DNA from 2 places in the Sphingomonas kyungheensis genome. Region 1 is predicted to be linked to the other one. Evidence: riboswitches for the same ligand, from Rfam matches in the RefSeq annotation. Region 1 holds a riboswitch; the other holds the start of a gene.
The links. A riboswitch is a leader RNA that binds a small molecule or an ion and turns the genes downstream of it on or off. The one in region 1 is predicted to bind glycine.

Region 1 (8,897 bases):
CGGCGAGCGGACCTGGACGTCGGCGACCGAATCGTCGGCGACGAACACGTCGCTCATCGGCCGCGACAGCGTCACCAGCCGGCCGCGGCCGGTGTTGACCTGGACGATCGAGGCGCTGCGCGCGACGGTGGCATCGGGCGCCCGCGCATCGGCGACGCCGAGCGGCAATGCGATGCTGCTCGCCAGCATCAGGCCGAGGGCGGCGGCGCGACGGCGCGGCGCGCGGAAGGTCTGCGACGAAGCCATTAGTTCTTCCCTCCGACCGGTACGACGGTCACGCTGTTGCCGCGCGCGACGCGCACGACCGGCCCCTGGATGACGACCGCACCGGGGGTGCCGGGCGTGCCGGTTGCCGCGGTGGCGGTGGTCGGCGTGCGCGGCGGCACGGTGCTGCGCTGGAAGCGCGAGACGTCGGCGCCGGTCGCGTAGGTGCTGCCGCCGGTCTGCGGCTCGCTCGCGACGCGCAGCATCATCGCCTTTTCGGCGCGGGCATCGCCGTCGGGCACCTTGACCGCGCCGCTGGCGATCGCCTCTTCCAGCTGGGTCGAATTGTCGGCAAGCGCGCGCAGCGACAGCGACAGGTCGCCGATCGTCCGCGCCACCGCGATCTTCTCGGCCATTTTGGGCGTCGCCTCCAGCGTCACGGTCGAATAGGTGCTGACCTTGGACTTGCCGTCATCGCCGACGACATTGTCGGTGCGCTGGTCGGTGGCGAGCACGCGGACGTTGCGCATGATCGTCTCGGACACCTTGAGCGGCTGGCCATCGCCGCCGCCCGGCACCGTCTGCGTCAGCACGAGGTCGATGCGATCGCCCGGGAAGACGAAGCCGGCGACCGCCGCCTGGCTCGACACGCTCACCGTCACCGCGCGCATCCCCGGCGCGAGCGCCGCGGCGAGGAAGCCGCGATCGCCCGGGGAGACGAGCGCGCCGCGCGTCACCGGCTGGCCCGCGGTGATCGCGTTGCGGACGACGGTGCCGGTCAGCTTGCTGAGGTCGGTGCTCGGCTTGAGGTAATAGGCGTTGTCGACCAGCTCGCGGGGCCACGGCTGGAACTTGAGCGCGGTGGCATCGAGGATCGTGCCGACCGGCAGCGTACGGGTGGCGACCAGCACCTCGGGGCCGTTGGCGACGACCGGGGCGGGGGCGCCCATCGCCATCGCCTGCGGCGCCGACGAACCCGCGATCAACGTGCGGGCAAAGAATGCCGTGATGCCGGCGACGAGCAGGGCGCCCACCAGCAAAACGATCTTGCGACTATCCATGTTCTCAACGGGCCTTTCAGCACACCGGGGGCAGTGGCCGGACTATGAGCCGAGACTGGTTAAAATCCGGTTCGTCTTCAAAGCGCTGGCATTGTAGCGGGTAAGGCGAGCAGCGCCGCGGCGGCGATGGCGACGCCATAAGGCACCTCGACCTGGCCGATGCGGCGCTGCCATCGCCGCTCGATCATCATCGCGATCGTGATCGCCCCGCCGAGCACCGACATCACCATCAGCATCTGCAACAGCCCGCCGAGCGGCAGCCATAGCGCCAGCGCGCCGATCATCTTGACGTCGCCGCCGCCCATCCAGCCGCGCGCGAAGGCGCCGACGAACAGCGCGAAGACGATCGCCGCGACGAGCAGCTGCACGCCGACCTCCGCCCAGCCGAGGCCGAGCGCCCACCACCACAGGGGGGCGAGCAATGCGATCGCGGCATTCTTGACGTTGGCGATCTCACGGGTACGGGCATCCTCGATCCCCGCGGCCACCAGCAGTGCGCCGAGCATGACGGCCAAAGCCGCGACCAGAAGATTATCCCACCCCATCGTCATGCGTAGGTAGACGGGATGGCTTGCGAAAACGTAACCAGCGCGACGATGACCGAGCAAGACGAGCTGCGCCGCCAATGGCCCGCCGAATCGCGCCTGTCGCTATGGCGTGCGCCGGACGGCTGGCAGCACCGCCGCTTCGACTGGCCGCATCCCGCGCCGCGCGGCCGCGTGCTGGTGCAGGGCGGGCGCGCCGACATCATCGAGAAGTTCATCGAGACTTTCCGCCACCTGCATGCGCACGGCTGGTCGGTGACCGCGTTCGACTGGCGCGGGCAGGGCGGATCGGGCCGGCTCGCCGGCGATCGCCACGTCGGCCATGCGGCGAGCTTCGCGCCCTGGGTCGCCGATCTCGCCGCCTTCTGGCAGGACTGGCGCGGCGAGGCGGCGGGGCCGGCGGTGCTGCTCGGTCATTCGATGGGCGCGCATCTCGCGCTGCGCGCGATGCTCGACGGGGGCGTGACGCCCGATGCGGCGGTGCTGGTCGCGCCGATGATCGGCATCCGCTCGCCGCTCGGCAGCCGGATCGGCGCGCTGATTGCCGCGGCGGCGACGCGGTTCGGCGATCCGGCGCGGCCGGTGTGGAAGACGCGGCCCGGCGATGCCACCTCCGGCCATCGCCAGCAACGGCTGACCCATTCGCTCGAACGATATGGCGACGAGGCCTATTGGTATGGCCGCGACCCCGATCTGCTGCTCGGCCCGCCGAGCTGGGCCTGGGTGCGCGAGGCGTTCGTCTCCGGCGCGCGGCTGCTCGCCGACCCGCGGCTCACGCGGCTTGCGGTGCCGGTGCTGATGCTGGTCGCCGACCACGATCAGCTGGTCGACAGCGCCGCCGCGCGCCGCCTCGCCGCGCGATTGCCCGATGTCGAGCTGATCCGCTTCGGCGCGGAGGCGGCGCATGAGATCCTGCGCGAGGCGGATGGCGTGCGGCTGCGCGCCTGTCGGGCGATCACCGACTTTCTGGAGCGGCGGACGTGATCCACGACGTGGCCATCGTCGGCGGTGGCATCGCAGGGGCGGGGCTCGCCGCGGCGATCGTCGGCGCGGCGCGCGTGCTGCTGCTCGAGGCGGAGGCGCAGCCGGGCTATCACAGCACCGGGCGGTCGGCGGCCTTCTGGTCGGAGACCTATGGCGGCCCCGGCATCCAGCCGCTGACCAGCGCCTCCGGCCCGGCATTGCGTGACGGCGGCTTCCTGGCGCCGCTCGGCTCGCTCCACGTCGGCCGGGCGGCGGATGCCGCGCAGGTCGATGCGTTCGTCGACTCGTTCGCCGGTACCGCGGTGGCGCTGGAGCGGGTCGATCCGCACCAGCGGGTGCCGGGGCTGCGGCCCGACTGGACGCTCGGCGTGATGGAGGCGAGCTGCGCCTATATCGATGTCGCGGCGCTGCATGCCGCCTATCTCGCCGCGTTCCGGCGGGCCGGCGGCGTGATCGCCACCGATGCCGCGCTGATCGCGGCGCGGCGCAAGGCGGGGGTGTGGACGATCGACACGCCCGCCGGGACGTTCCGGGCGCGGCTGCTCGTCAATGCGGCGGGGGCGTGGGCCGATGCGGTCGCCGGGCGGGTCGGCGCCGCGCCGCTCGGCATCCAGCCCTATCGGCGGACGATGGTGCAGCTGCGCACCGAACCATCCGCGCCGGCGGGGATGCCGCTCGTCGCCGACATCGCCGGGCGCTTCTATTTCAAGCCCGAGGCGGGGCGGCTGTGGCTCAGTCCCCATGACGAGACGCCGGTCGGTCCGCATGACGTCGCGCCCGAGGAGGTCGACGTCGCGCAGGCGATCGACCGGCTCGAATCGGTCGTCGACTGGCGGGCCGTCGCGGTCGAGCGACGCTGGGCCGGCCTGCGCAGCTTCGCGCCCGACCGGCTGCCGGTCTATGGCTTCGACGCGCGGGTGCCGGGGCTGTTCTGGTGCGCGGGGCAGGGCGGCTTCGGCATCCAGACCGCCCCCGCCGGCGCGGCGGTGGCGGCGAGCCTGCTGCTCGGCACGCCGTTGGCGGCGCCCTATGCGGGGATCGACGTCGATCGTTATGCGGCGCGGCGCTTCCTGCCGGACTGACCGGGAGCAGGGTTGGCGCAGGGGTGCAGAGGGAGCATCCACGGCGCAGCCGCCGTCCCGACACCGCCGAGGTGACAGCGCCGCCGCCGCGCCACATCCAAACTCTCCGCGCCTCCGCGCCTCCACGTGAACAAATCTCTTCGCGTGTCCGCGTCTTCGCGTGATCAAAGCTGCCGACCATCAGGCGGAGAGGTCTGGGGAGGGGCAAGGATGGTTCACGCAAAGCCGCGAAGAAGAGTGCTCACGCGGAGGCGCGGAGGACGATCGGGACGGGCGGCTGGCTCCCTTTACCAGATTGTCCTGATCGCCGCTGGCGCGGCGGGGGTAGGGCTCTGCGTCTTCTGCGCGACTCCTTAAACGGCAGGCCGGCTCGCTGCGAGGGCGGCGTCGCTGGCCAGTTTGTCGACGCGTTCGTTGTCGGCGTCGCCGTTGTGGCCCTTGACCCAGACCCATTCGATCTCGTGCTTCTGCGTCTCGGCGAACAGCGCCTGCCAGAGTTCGGCGTTCTTCACCGGCTTCTTGTCGGCGGTGCGCCAGCCGTTCTTGCGCCAGCCGTGGATCCAGCGGGTCAGGCCGTCCATGACGTATTTGCTGTCGGTCGACAGGCGGATCTTGCACGGCCGCGTCAGCACGCGCAGCGCCTCGATCGCCGCGGTCAGCTCCATGCGGTTGTTGGTGGTCAGCCGCTCGCCGCCGGACAATTCCTTCTCGTGGCCGCCGAAGCGGAGCAGTGCTCCCCAGCCGCCGGGGCCGGGATTGCCCTTGCAGGCGCCGTCGGTGGCGATCTCGACGAGCGGGGCGGCGGCGGGGTCGGTCATGCAAAAGCCTCCGGATGGGCATCATACCAGTCGAGCCGGCGCAGATAGGCGAGAGGATCCTTGCGCGTCACCAGCGCATCGGCCGGCGTGTTGAGCCAGTCCCAGGCGCGGGTGAGCAGGAAGCGGAGCGCCGCGCCGCGCGCCAGCACCGGCAGCGCGGCGCGCTCCGCATCGGACAGGCCGTGCGCCGCCGCATAGCCGGCGAGCAGCGCCGCGCCGACGCCATCGAGCGGCTCGCCGCGCGGATCGAAAGCCCAGGACCCATGCATCACCGCGACGTCATAGGCGCGCAGATCGCGGCAGGCGAAGTAGAAATCGATCAAACCGGTCACGGAGTCGCCCAACATCAACACGTTGTCGGGGAACAGGTCGGCGTGGATGACGCTCGTCGGCAGATCGTGCGGCCAGTCCGCCTCGACTGCGGCGAGCGCGCCGTCGACGCGCGCATACAGGCCGGGCGCGATGCCATCGAGGTCGCCGCCGCAGCGTTCGAGCAACGGCCGCCAGTCGGCGATGCCGAGACTGTTGGCGCGTGTGCCGCTGAAATCCGCGGCGGCGCGGTGCAGCGCGCCGAGCGCTGCACCCGCGGTGGCGGCCTGCGCCGGGGTGGGGCGGGTCACCGACACGCCGGCGAGGAAGCGGATCAGGCAGGCGGGGCGGCCCTCGAGCTGCTGCACCGCGACGCCGTCGCGGTCGCGGATCGCTGGGGGCACCGGCAGTCCGCGCGCGGCGAGGTGATCGAGCAAGTCGAGGAAGAAGGGCAGGTCGCCGGCATCGACGCGCTTTTCGTAGAGCGTCAGGATAAAGCGCGCGCGATCGGTGTCGACCAGATAGTTGCTGTTCTCCACCCCCTCGGCGATGCCCTTGGCGGAGACGAGCGCGCCGACGCCGTCATAGCGGCGCAGGAAGGCGGACAGCGCCTCCGCCGAGACATGGGTGTAGACGGCCATGTGTTCCTCCCCCGATTGCCGCGCCCCCGGGCGCGGGCCGGGGAAGCGGGCGGCTATGCCGCGGCGTCGAGCCCGCGTGGCAGCTTGAACGCGATCGTCTCGCGCGTCGTCTCTTCCTCGCGCTCGGTGACGTCGAAACGGGTCGAGAGCAGCTCGACCAGCTCGCGCACGAGCAGCTCGGGCGCCGAGGCGCCGGCGGTGATGCCGAGCGTGCCGACGCCGTCGAGGAAGCGCCAGTCGAGATCGGCGGCGCGCTGGATCAGCCGCGCCGGAATCCCCTCGCGCTCCGCCACCTCGACCAGCCGCACCGAGTTGGACGAATTGGGTGCGCCGATCACCAGCATCGCATCGCACGCCGCGGCGATCGCCTTGACCGCCGCCTGCCGGTTGGAGGTGGCGTAGCAGATGTCCTCGCCGCGCGGCGGCAGCATGTTGGGGAAGCGGCGCTGCAACACCGCGACGACCGCGGCGGTATCGTCGACCGACAGCGTCGTCTGGGTGAGGAAGGCGAGATTGTCGGGATCGACCGGCGCGAAGGTCTCGGCATCGGCGGCGGTCTCGATCAGCGACATCGCGCCGTCCGGCACCTGTCCGAAGGTGCCGACCACCTCGGGATGGCCGGCGTGGCCGATGAAGATGATGTGGCGGCCGGTCGCGACCAGGCGTTCGGCCTGGCGGTGCACCTTCGACACCAGAGGGCAGGTGGCGTCGAGATATTCGAGCCCGCGGCTCTGCGCGTCGGCGGGCACCGATTTGGGCACGCCGTGCGCCGAGAAGACGACCGGCGCGCCGTTCGGCACCTGATCGAGCTCCTCGACGAACACCGCGCCCTGAGCGCGCAGCGTGTCGACGACGAACTTGTTGTGGACGATCTCGTGGCGGACGTAGACCGGCGCGCCGTGTTTCTCGATCGCGAGTTCGACGATGCGGATCGCGCGGTCGACGCCGGCGCAAAAGCCGCGCGGCGCGGCGATCAGCAGATCGAGGACGGGCTTGCCGCCGTCCGGCTGAAGAAGAGAGGCCATGGCGGTCGCTCTACGCGATTGCTTGCACGCGCGAAAGGCGCTTCCTATGGTGCGCGCCGTACCGCCGGGCCGCCGGCGACTGCGTCACTGACCGTTCGACAAAGGTATGCGTCCCCGTGAAAACCACGATTCTCGGCCTGTCCGCCCTCGCGCTGATCCTCTCGGGCTGCGCCAGCAAGGGCGAGATCGTCGAAGGCGGCATCTCGGCGGTGCGTTCGGCCTGTCCGACCGTCGGCGTCGCGGCGGGGACCGGCGACATCACCCTGTTCGACCCGGCGACCAGCCGTGACGAGAGCGCGATCGACGTCGTCGCCAACATGACGCACGTACGCGGCGCCTGCAACGACGCGGGCGACCAGATCGTCACCAGCGTCACCTTCGACGTGCTGGCGCGGCGCACCCGCGCCGATGCGGCGCGCGACGTGGTGCTGCCCTATTACATCGCCATCGTCCGCGGCGGCACCGCGGTGACCGCCAAGCGCAAGGGGGCGGTGACCGTCCATTTCGACGCCGGCCAGACGCGCGCGCAGGCGAGCGGCACCGCCTCTACGCAGATCGCGCGCGCCGCGGCGACGCTGCCCGACGAGGTGCGCGACCAGCTTACCCGCAAGCGCAAGGCGGGGGACGAGGATGCCGCGACCGATCCGCTCGCCCGGCCCGAGGTGCGCACCGCGGTGCTGCGCGCGACGTTCGAGGCGCTGGTGGGCTTCCAGCTCACCGACGATCAGCTGAAGTATAACGCGCAGCGCTGATCCGCGGCGGATGCGGGCCTTTCCGCATTGACTAAGCCCTTGCGGGACGCCAGAGCATCGCACGTCGATGCCGGGCGACCGGCATGGGCGGGCGCGGGAGAGAGCCTCTTCACAAGGAGGCCGCCGAAGGAGCAACCACCCCGGAATCTCTCAGGCATAACGGACCGCGCGCTGCCTTATCGACACTCTGGAAAGCGTTCCTTTGAGGAGCCACCGAAGGGGTAAGCCCGCCGCCTGTTATGCGCCGGGTGAAAGCTCTCAGGTCACCGTGACAGAGGGGGTATGACGAGATCGGATGCGGCTGGCCCGCGACCCGGATCGTGTGCCTTTTTTGGAGACGGTTGATGAGCGACACGCTGCCGGACACCCTGCCTGACCCGCTCGACGAGCTCGATGGCGACGAACCCGCCATCCAGTTGCTGCCGCTCGACGCGTGGCATCGCGCCCGCGGCGGCCGCATGGTGCCCTTCGCCGGCTATGAGATGCCCGTCCAATATGAAGGCATCATGGCCGAGCATCTGTGGACGCGCGAATCGGCGGGTCTGTTCGACGTCAGCCATATGGGGCAGGTCGGCCTGACCGGCGACGGCATCGACGCCGCCGCGGTCGCCGCCGCGCTCGAGAAGGTGCTGCCCGGCGACGTCGCGGGACTGGCGCCGACCAGGATCCGCTATTCGCTGCTGCTCAACGACGAGGGCGGCATCCTCGACGATCTGATGGTGACGACGCTGCCCGAAGAGGGCGAGCATCCGTTCGGGGCGGCGAGCCATTATGTCGTCGTCAACGGCGCGACCAAATATGACGATCTCGCCTATCTGCTCGACGTGCTGCCCGATGACGTGACGCTCAACCTGATGGAAGATCAGGCCCTGCTGGCGGTGCAGGGGCCCGAGGCGGTCGCTGCCGTCGCGCGGCTGGTGCCCGGCGTCGAGGCGCTGGTGTTCATGACCGCGGGCGCGTTCGCATGGAACGGCCATGCGCTGTGGATCAGCCGTTCGGGCTATACCGGCGAGGATGGTGTCGAGATCTCGATCCCCGCAGAGGCCGCCGCCGCCTTCGCCGATGCGATCTGCGCCGAGCCGGAGGTCAAGCCGATCGGCCTCGGTGCGCGCGATTCGCTGCGGCTCGAAGCCGGGCTGCCGCTCTACGGCCACGACCTCGATCCCGAGACGACGCCGGTGATGGCCGACCTCGGCTTCGCTTTGTCGAAGCGCCGCCGCGAGGCCGCCGACTTTGCCGGTGCGGCGCGCATCCTTGCCGAGCGCACCGACGGCCCCGCGGTCAAGCGCGTCGGCCTGTCGGTCGCCGGGCGCCAGCCGGTGCGCGAGGGGGCCAGCGTCGTCGACGCCGATGGCGCGGTGATCGGCCGCGTCACCAGCGGCGGCTTCGCGCCGAGCGTCGGCGCGCCGATCGCCATGGCCTATGTTCCCGCAGCGCTGGCGGAGGCGGGCACGCCGCTGCGCCTCGTCCAGCGCG
Region 2 (8,897 bases), on a different contig from region 1:
GCGCTCGGCGCGGCGGAGGGGTTCACGATCTTCCAGCCGAGCCTGACCTGGGACAGCTATTTCACCTATGCCGGCACGGTGCAGAACCCGTCGCTGCGCTATCGTGAGGTCAATTACATCGAGATGATGGCGCCCTTCTTCGCGGCGCGGGCGCTGCACCAGGTCGCGCCGTTGTTCGATTACGGCTGGGAAAGCGGCATCGACCTGATCTGGGGCAGCGCCCTGCCCGCCGCCGACCGCCGCTTCGCGATCGTCGACGCCGTCCCCGTCCGTCACACCCGTCCGGTCGGTGCGCTCAAGGAGGCCAACGGCTTCGTCAACCGCACCTATGAATCGGACATCGAGGCGGCGCTGGCGCATTTCGCCATGGCGTGGCCGAGCCTCGTCGCCAGCCGCGGCGTCACCGCCGCGGGCACGGAGATCGGCCGCTGGGGGCTCGCCTGGCGCGTGCTCGGCCTGCTCGGGCTGCCGTGGCGCTCGCCGACGCGCGGCGCGTGGCGGCGCACGTGCGACCATATCCGCCACCAGTGGATGCGCCGCCCCGCCTATGTCGAAGCGGTCGGCGACCGCCTCGCCCGCGATGCCGCCGGGCGCTTGCGCTAAGTCTGTTCGCGCGGCGGGGGGCTGCCGCGCCGGCGGCCCGTTCCGCACGCCATGGAGATGACAGGCCACGCCCGCCCCGGACGATATCTCCGCGCCTCCGCGCCTCCGGGTGAACCCAAGGATCGCGTCCGACCGTGGCACAAGGTTCGTCCCGAACCGGCACCACCTCATACCTAGTGTATTTCCTCTGTCTTCATAACACTCTAGACGCCAGCGCACGGTAATGTGACCGCTCGCACAAGCAATGGGACCTCTCGATGACGATCAAGCGCGTACGCAAAGCAGTGTTTCCGGTGGCGGGCCTCGGCACGCGCTTCCTGCCCGCGACCAAATCGATGCCCAAGGAGATGCTGACCGTCGTCGACAAGCCGCTGATCCAATATGCGGTCGAGGAAGCGCTGGAAGCGGGGATCGAGCAGATCATCTTCGTCACCGGCCGCGGCAAGGGCGCGCTCGAGGATCATTTCGACATCTCCTACGAGCTCGAGGCGACGATGCGCGCGCGCGGCAAGTCGCTCTCCGCGATCGAGGGCATCCGCCAGAAGCCCGGCTCGCCGGTCTATGTCCGCCAGCAGGAGCCGCTCGGCCTCGGCCATGCCGTCTGGTGCGCGCGCGAGATCGTCGGCGACGAGCCGTTCGCGGTGCTGCTCCCCGACGAATTGATGGTCGGCAAGCCCGGCTTCATCGCGCAGATGGTCGAGGCCTATAACCAGGTCGGCGGCAATATCGTCGGCGCGCTCGAGGTCGCCGACAGCGAGACCGACAAATACGGCATCATCTCGCCGGGCACGGTCGACGGCCGCCTCACCGAGGTCAAGGCGCTGGTCGAAAAGCCCAAGGCGGGCAGCGCGCCGTCCAATCTGATGATCCCTGGCCGCTACATCCTCCAGCCCGAGGTGATGCGCATCCTCGAGAGCCAGGAAAAGGGAGCTGGCGGCGAGATCCAGCTGACCGACGCGATGGCGCAACTGATCGGCCAGCAGCCGTTCCACGGCTTCACCTTCGACGGCGAGCGCTACGATTGCGGCGACAAGGCGGGCTATATCCAGGCCAATCTCGCCCTCGCCCTCGCCCGCGCCGACATCGGCCCGGCGGTGCGCAGCTTCGCCGAAGGCCTGCTGCGCTGAGCTGACGACAGGCCGACATGTCGTGATGTCGACGTGTCGGCCTGTCGAGGGGCGCGGATGCAGCGCCACGCCGGTCACGGCTGGACGGCGAAGCGCACCGGCTCCGGCGGTGCGAACAGATGCGCAGGCGGTGATCCGGCGCGGACGATGAGCTGGTCGAGCGGCACGGCATCGGCCGGCGCGGTGGCGGCGAAGACTTGGACGAGCCGATGCCCCGCCGCCGGCAACAGCGCCGCGGGCACTGGGAGCGGCTGGCCGCCGAGATCGGACAGCCAGGCGGGGCGGCCGAAACGATAGCTTCGCCGCGGGTGGACCACCTGCAGGTCGACCGCTCCTGCATATTGACCGAGCACCAGCGGGCGATCGTGGCGGAACAGGATGCCGTCGCGATCCTGCACGCGCGCGGCGGCCGCCTGATAGGACGCGCGCGTCGCGACATTCTCCTCTGTCAGCGTGGTCTGGTCGATGGTCAGCGGGTCGATCCCGGTCATCCGCTTCAGCCGCACGGCCATCCATTCGGTGCGTTTGCCGTCGCCCTCATCGAGCGGCGCCTCGGCGACATGGCTGTGCCCGACATAGACGAGCAGCTTGGCCGCCGGCATGCGGCGATGCAGGGCGGCGAGATTGTCCGCCTCGGCCTGATCCCGCGCCGCGATCACCGCGGCGCGCGACGGTTGCCCTTTGGGGCGTTGCAGGCTGGTCTGCTCATAGGCGGCCGGCTGGTAGCCGATGGCGAGCGCATTGCGCAGGAAGGCGGCATAGACCGGATCGCGCGTGTAGAAACCGGTATCGATGCGGACGAAGCGCTCGCGGGCGAGCTGCGCGACGGCGGTCGGCTTGCCGTCGCGCGCCGGCTCGTTGCTGAACGTCTCCGCCGCGAGCACCGTATAACCGAGCGGACGCAGCGCCTGCGCCACCCGCCAGGCAAAGGCGCGGTCGCGCGGGCTGCTATGCGCTTCGTTGAGGATGACGATGCTGGTCGCGCGGGCGCGGCGGACGATCTCGGCAATCGCGTCGCGTCCGACCGACTCCGCGATCGCCGCAACCCAGCCGGCCTCGCCGGCGCCGTGTGGCTGCGCCGTGGCGAGCGTGGTGAGATCGAGTTCGTTGGTGACGGTGGTGCTGACCTGTTGCCATATCTGATAGGCCAAGTCGTCGCGGACCTTGCCCTGCGCATCGAACGCCGCCGCGGCGAGCATGTCTGTCGCTTGTAGATAGCCGCCCTGGTCATAGGCGGTCATCGCGGCGTCGACGCTATTCGCGGGTGGCTGCGCCGGGGGCGTCTGCGTGGCGAGCAGCGTGGCGAGCAGGATGGCGCCCCGGGTCACGATCGTCATGGTGCGTTCCCTCCCTTGCCGGCAGGATGGATCGGCGCGCAGTCTACGTCCAGTGCCGAGAGGGCGCGGTCCGGGCGGCGATATGGCCGCATCCTTCCAGCCATGATCATGTCGAGGTGGCGGATCGTCGATATGTCGACACGTCTTCAATCTGACGCATCGACCTCGACACTCAAGGATCGTCGCAGATGCGCCCGGGTCGCCGCCTCGAAAGCGGTCGGCCAGGCGATGCCCCAGCGCGCGGCGAGCGCCCGCGCCCGTGGCAGGAAGGCGGTGGCAACGGCGCGATACGCCGCGATCAGCGATGCCTCGCTCAGATCGGTCTGCGGAAGCCGTTCGAGCAGCGCGAACTGGTCGGGCGGCAGCCGGCGGCTCCAGGCGAGCATGCCGCCTTTGTCGGCGCGCTCGACCGTTTCGGAGAGGAGCTGGAACAGCGCCATGCGCTGCATCTCGAGGCCGGCACGTGCGGCAAGATACTCCCGCCGGCCGAGCACGACCGGCAGCAGCCCCAATACGCGCAGGAATTCGTCGATCAGGAAGGCGACGCGCGCCCGATCCGGCCCCGGCCAGTCGCGATGCGCGGCGAGGCGATCGTAGAGGCCGGCGTGGTCGATCAGGCAGCGCGTGCCGTCGCAGGTCCGCTGGAGTGCGCCGGCATGGTCGGTGAGCAGCAGGTCAATCCGCTCCCACCCCTGCCCGATCGCATTGTGTACCGCCCCGCCGCTGCGCGCCTCATACCAGAGGACGATCGGCACCAGCGCCTCGACCTGCGTGCGCCAGTCTTGCGCGACGCCGGCCTGGTGCTCCGCCGCGACGACGGCGATCAAATCGACGCCGCTATACGCATCCGCCTCGCCCCGCCCGAAGCTGCCGCCGAGTCACAGCGCGTCGAGATGCGGTACGTCCCGCATCGCGCGGGTGATGGCGGTGATGAAAGCGTCCTGCCACATGATGCATCCCCCTGCCCTGCCATCATAGCGGCGACGCCGGCGCTGCGGGAGGCCGCCGCCGTGTCGACCTGTCGGGATGTCGATGGCTCGTGCCGTTTGGTCGGTAGTGTTGACACGTCGACACATCGACACATCGACACGTCGAGGCGTCGAATGTACGACGATAGCGAAGGCGGATCAGCGGAGGGGGGAAGGTTCGCGCAGAGGCGCAAAAGACGCAGAGAAGCCCGGGAGGATGGTCCGGCCCTCTTGTGCCCCGCCGTCGCGGGATCGCCATGCGGCGCAGCCGCTGTCCGGATCGCAGGGACACGTGCCGCATCCCCGAAAGCAACTCCTCCGCGCCTCCGCGCCTCCGCGCCTCCGCGTGAACCAAAACCGGCCACTTCGCGGATCGCCGGACGATGGATCACGCGAAGACGCGAAGACGCGAAGAAAAGGAGGTTCACGCGGAGGCGCGGAGGCGCGGAGAAGGACGCGCTAGAGGAGCGCCCTGCCCTCCAGCGGCGGCTGGGAAGGAGCAATGCACTGGCACACAGCCCCTTCGCGTCTTCGCGTGATCGTCACGCGGCGTCACCCGCGACCCGGCCGCTCGGGATGCCGCGCCGCTCACGACAAAGGCATCACGTCGTATCATCGACCTGTCGACACCACGACACTTCGACAGCCCGCCCAACGGAATATCAGACGCCGAAGGCCACTCGCAGGATCGCCATGCGGCGCAGCCGCTGTCCGGATCGCGGGGACACGCGCCGCATCCCCGAAAGCAACTCCTCCGCGCCTCCGCGCCTCCGCGTGATCCAAAACGTGGCCGCTTCGCGGACCGCCGCTTGAGGGCTCACGCGAAGACGCGAAGACGCGAAGACAAGGAGGTTCACGCGGAGGCGCGGAGGCGCGGAGGCGCGGAGAGGGACGCGCTGGAGGGAACGCCCTGCCCTCCAGCGGCGGCTGGGGACGCGGAATGCGCTGGCGCGCAGCCCCTTCGCGTCTTTGCGTCTTCGCGTGAACCCTCGAGCGGCGTCAGCCGCGACCCGGACGCGAAGCATGCCGCGCCGCTCCGACAGGCATCACGTCGGATCATCGACTTGTCGACATTACGACACCTCGACAGCCCTCCCGACGAGTATCAGGCGCCGAAAAGGCGGCTCTGCTTATAGCCCGAGCGCTCGTCTCCGCCCTCCCAATCGGCAGACGGCCCCCTCCCAATAGCCGCTCTGCGCTCTTTGCGCCTCTGCGCGACCCGAACCGGCCGCCGCGATCGCCGGAACCGGACGGCGCGCACAACAGCGCCCCGTCCCCGTCCCATCGCGTCAGATCATCGACCTGTCGACATATCGACAGGTCAACATTCCACCACATTGACCGCCAGCCCGCCGAGGCTCGTCTCCTTATACTGCGAGCGCATGTCCTCGCCGGTCTGGCGCATCGTCTCGATTACCGCGTCGAGGCTGACGACGTGGCTGCCGTCGCCGCGCAGCGCGAGATAGGCGGCGTTGATCGCTTTCACCGCGCCCATCGTGTTGCGCTCGATGCACGGGATCTGGACGAGCCCGCCGATCGGGTCGCAGGTCAGGCCGAGGTTATGCTCCATGCCGATCTCGGCGGCATTCTCGATCTGGCGATTGCTGCCGCCGAGCACCGCGGCGAGGCCGCCCGCCGCCATCGAACAGGCGACGCCGACCTCGCCCTGGCAGCCCATCTCCGCCGCCGAGATCGACGCGCGCTTCTTGTAGAGCATGCCGATCGCCGCCGCGGTGAGCAGGAAGGTGCGGGCACCCTCCCCGCGCGTCGCCTGATCGCAGTCGCGCGCCACCAGCGTCTCGTAGAAGCGCAGCACCGCGGGCAGCACGCCCGCCGCGCCATTGGTCGGCGCGGTGACGACGCGGCCGCCGGCGGCATTCTCCTCATTGACCGCGAGCGCCCACAGGCTGACCCATTCGAACACTTCCGCGGGGTTGCTGCCGGGGACGCAGCCGCTCAGGCCCTGCGCGATCGCCTGCGCGCGCCGGCGCACCTTGAGCCCGCCGGGCAGCATGCCCTGCTGGGCGATGCCGCGGTCGATACAGGCGTGCATCGCGGCGCGCACCGCGTCGAGGAAGGCGTCGGTCTCGGCAGGGGCACGCCATGCCTCCTCATTGGCGCGGACGAGGTCGGCGATGCCGAGCCCGGTCGCATCGCCGAGCGCGAGCAGGTCGGCGCCCGAGCCGAACGGATGGCGCACCGCGACATTGCCCGCCGCCAGCCGCTCGCCGCGGCGCAGGATCGCCCCGCCGCCGATCGAGAAATAGGTTTCGGTGAGCGTGCCGTCGGCAGTCTCGGCGGTGAAGGTCAGGCCGTTGGGATGTTCGGGCAGGAATTCGCGCGGATGGAAGACGATGTCGCCCGGCGCGAAGGCGATCTCGGCACCGCCAGCGAGCGGCAGCCGGCACCGCGTCTCGATATCGGCGAGGATCGCCGGCGCGGCATCGGGATCGAGCCGCTCGGGCTGCCAGCCGGCGAGGCCGAGGATCACCGCGGTATCGGTGGCATGGCCGCGCCCGGTCAGCGCGAGGCTGCCGTAGAGGTCGCAGCGCACCGCGGTGACCGCCTGCCCGACGACCCGCTGGGCGAAGTCGAAGGCGGCGCGCATCGGCCCGACGGTGTGCGAGCTCGACGGGCCAATGCCGATGGTGAAGAGTTCGGCGACGCTGATCGGCCGGTCGAGGCCGCGGTCGAGCGGGGTCCGGGACTGGGACTGGAACTGGGGCAGGGGCAGGTCGGTCGGCATCAGGGTCCCTCCGCCGGCATCGCCGGCCTGCCCCCTCTGTCCCTTGCGCCTGAGATCATTATCCCGTCGGCGGACGCGGCTGCGCCTCTCTCCAGATGTTTGCCGTCGCTACGGTCCTTTGGCCTGAGAGTTTCCGGGGCGGTTGCTCCTTCGGCGCCGGGGCGGGCCCGGTCTCTCCCGTATCGACCGCGCCGCTATCCGCCGGGTCGGGGCGCCGGGTCAAGCGGCATCGCGCCGGAGTCGACGTGACGACATGTCGACGTTGCGACACCGCACGCCCGCACCGTCACCGGGCGCCGACATGTCGGGCTGTCGACATGTCGGGAGCGGGCAGGCCGCGGCGCGTGGGGGGAGCAGGCGCGGCAGGGGAGGGGGCGGTATTTCCTACTCGAAAGCACGAATGGATGCGGCCGGTGACGCCATTTCCCTAGGGATTCCCGTGCGGGGTGCCAAAAGTTCGTGCTTTCGAGTAGGAAATGGCGATGGCCCGCTCCCCCGCTCCCGCCCGCCCCGCATCCGGCTCCGCCGCCGTGCCGCACCGCGACCTGTTCACGCTCGACAGTCCGCTGCACGGCGAGATCCGCGGCGAACGCTCGCTGATGGCCTTTCCCTTCTTCGCGCTCAGCAAGAATGCGTGGATGAAGCCGCTGACCTACGATCATGCCACCGTGTCGATCGAGGTGCGGCCGTCGGCGAGCGGCGTCGCGACGATCTACGACAAGGAGATCGTCCTCTACATCGCCAGCCTGATGGCGGCGAAGCTCGAGGCGGGCGAGCATGTCGAGCAGGATTTCATCTTCACCGCGCACGATCTGTTCTCGGTGACCGGCTCCAACCATAGCGCACGCTCGTACAACCGGCTGTCCGAGGCGCTCGAGCGGCTCCAGGGTACGCAGATCAAGACCAATATCGAAGCCGGCGGGGAAGGGGAGGAGGGCTTCTTTTCCTGGCTGTCGGAAGCAAAGCTCCACTATTCGCGCACCAAGAGCGGCGAACGGCGCCTGAAAGCGGTCAAGGTACGGCTGTGCGACTGGCTGTTCCGGGCGATCCTGCTCGATCGTCACGTGCTCGACTATGCCGCCGCCTATTTCCAGCTGGGACCGATCGAGCGGCGCATCTATGAAGTGGCGCGCTCGACGTGCGAGGAAGAGCTCGACCTCGACCTTGCCACCTTCCGCCTGCAGATCGGCTATCAGAACCCGCTGTCGAACTTCCGGGCGGCGCTCAAGCAGATCGTCGCGACCGACGGCATCCCCGACTATCACCTCGAACTGGTCGAGGGCGATGCAGGCGGGGCGGCGGAGGAGGGGGCACCGCGCCGCGGCCGCCGCGCGCCGCAGAGCCGGGTGGTGATCACCCCGCGCCCGCAGCCCGGCGAGTCGGCGCTGAGCACGACTCGCGCCATCCTGGAATCGACCGAGTCGGGCGAATCGATCGATGCCGACCCGGCGGACGCCGATTCGCCGACCCCCGCCGACTGATTCGTGCCGCCATCCGAATTGTTACTCGAAAGCACGAATGGAACGGCGATTTTCTACTCGAAAGCACGAACTTAGCCGCGCCATTGTTACTCGAAAGCACGAATCGGCAGCGCATTGTTACTCGAAAGCACGAACTTTTTTTCGATTAAATACTCGAAAGCACGAATCGTAGCCGCTTCCAGTGTTGGATCAATGCTGCAACAAAGGGGCGCGGCCAACGTCGGCCGTGCAGGTTTGTTGAGTGGAATGGCCGTGACCCCATAAAGGAAAGCCCGGCACGAGGCCGGGCATCCCAGTATTCCTGTGTGACCAGCGTCGCCAAACGCCGAACACCTTATCGCAGGTAGTCAGGCCACAGGGATACTGCCGAACCCGATCCGGTTCAAGGATGCGCGTTTCGCGCCACGGAATTTTTTGTCCTCGGTCCCGGCCCCACAAGGGGATGGAAGATGACGGCGTTGACCTTCGGGGAAGCGAGCGCGCAGCTCTGCGCGCGCGTAAGGCTGGACGCGCGTGCCGTGCGGCGCGTGCCCCACCGCACCGGTGCGCCGGTGCGCCGCGACAGTATCGAGGCGGGGACGTTCGAACACCTCTTCTTCGCGCCGCCCGCCGCCGGCGAGCCCGACCGCTGGCTG

Region 2: it holds a riboswitch for glycine, as region 1 does, so the genes downstream of both, V8201_RS11805 (L-serine ammonia-lyase) here and gcvT (glycine cleavage system aminomethyltransferase GcvT) in region 1, are expected to answer to the same signal.

The regions. Positions count from the first base shown of each region.
Region 1 is NZ_JBBBDM010000002.1:489,057-497,953, forward strand. It holds gene V8201_RS06380 (type II and III secretion system protein family protein) at 1-246, opposite strand, end outside; gene cpaB (Flp pilus assembly protein CpaB) at 246-1,265, opposite strand; gene V8201_RS06390 (A24 family peptidase) at 1,343-1,810, opposite strand; gene V8201_RS06395 (alpha/beta fold hydrolase) at 1,862-2,794, shown strand; gene V8201_RS06400 (NAD(P)/FAD-dependent oxidoreductase) at 2,791-3,876, shown strand; gene rnhA (ribonuclease HI) at 4,230-4,694, opposite strand; gene thrB (homoserine kinase) at 4,691-5,644, opposite strand; gene ispH (4-hydroxy-3-methylbut-2-enyl diphosphate reductase) at 5,698-6,669, opposite strand; gene V8201_RS06420 (hypothetical protein) at 6,786-7,421, shown strand; glycine riboswitch at 7,506-7,598, shown strand; glycine riboswitch at 7,599-7,706, shown strand; gene gcvT (glycine cleavage system aminomethyltransferase GcvT) at 7,766-8,897, shown strand, end outside.
Region 2 is NZ_JBBBDM010000005.1:6,720-15,616, reverse strand. It holds gene V8201_RS11825 (hypothetical protein) at 1-603, shown strand, start outside; gene galU (UTP--glucose-1-phosphate uridylyltransferase GalU) at 861-1,730, shown strand; gene V8201_RS11815 (hypothetical protein) at 1,805-3,067, opposite strand; gene V8201_RS11810 (hypothetical protein) at 3,214-3,894, opposite strand; gene V8201_RS11805 (L-serine ammonia-lyase) at 5,357-6,781, opposite strand; glycine riboswitch at 6,883-6,971, opposite strand; gene V8201_RS11800 (replication initiator protein A) at 7,264-8,262, shown strand; gene V8201_RS11795 (helix-turn-helix domain-containing protein) at 8,712-8,897, shown strand, end outside.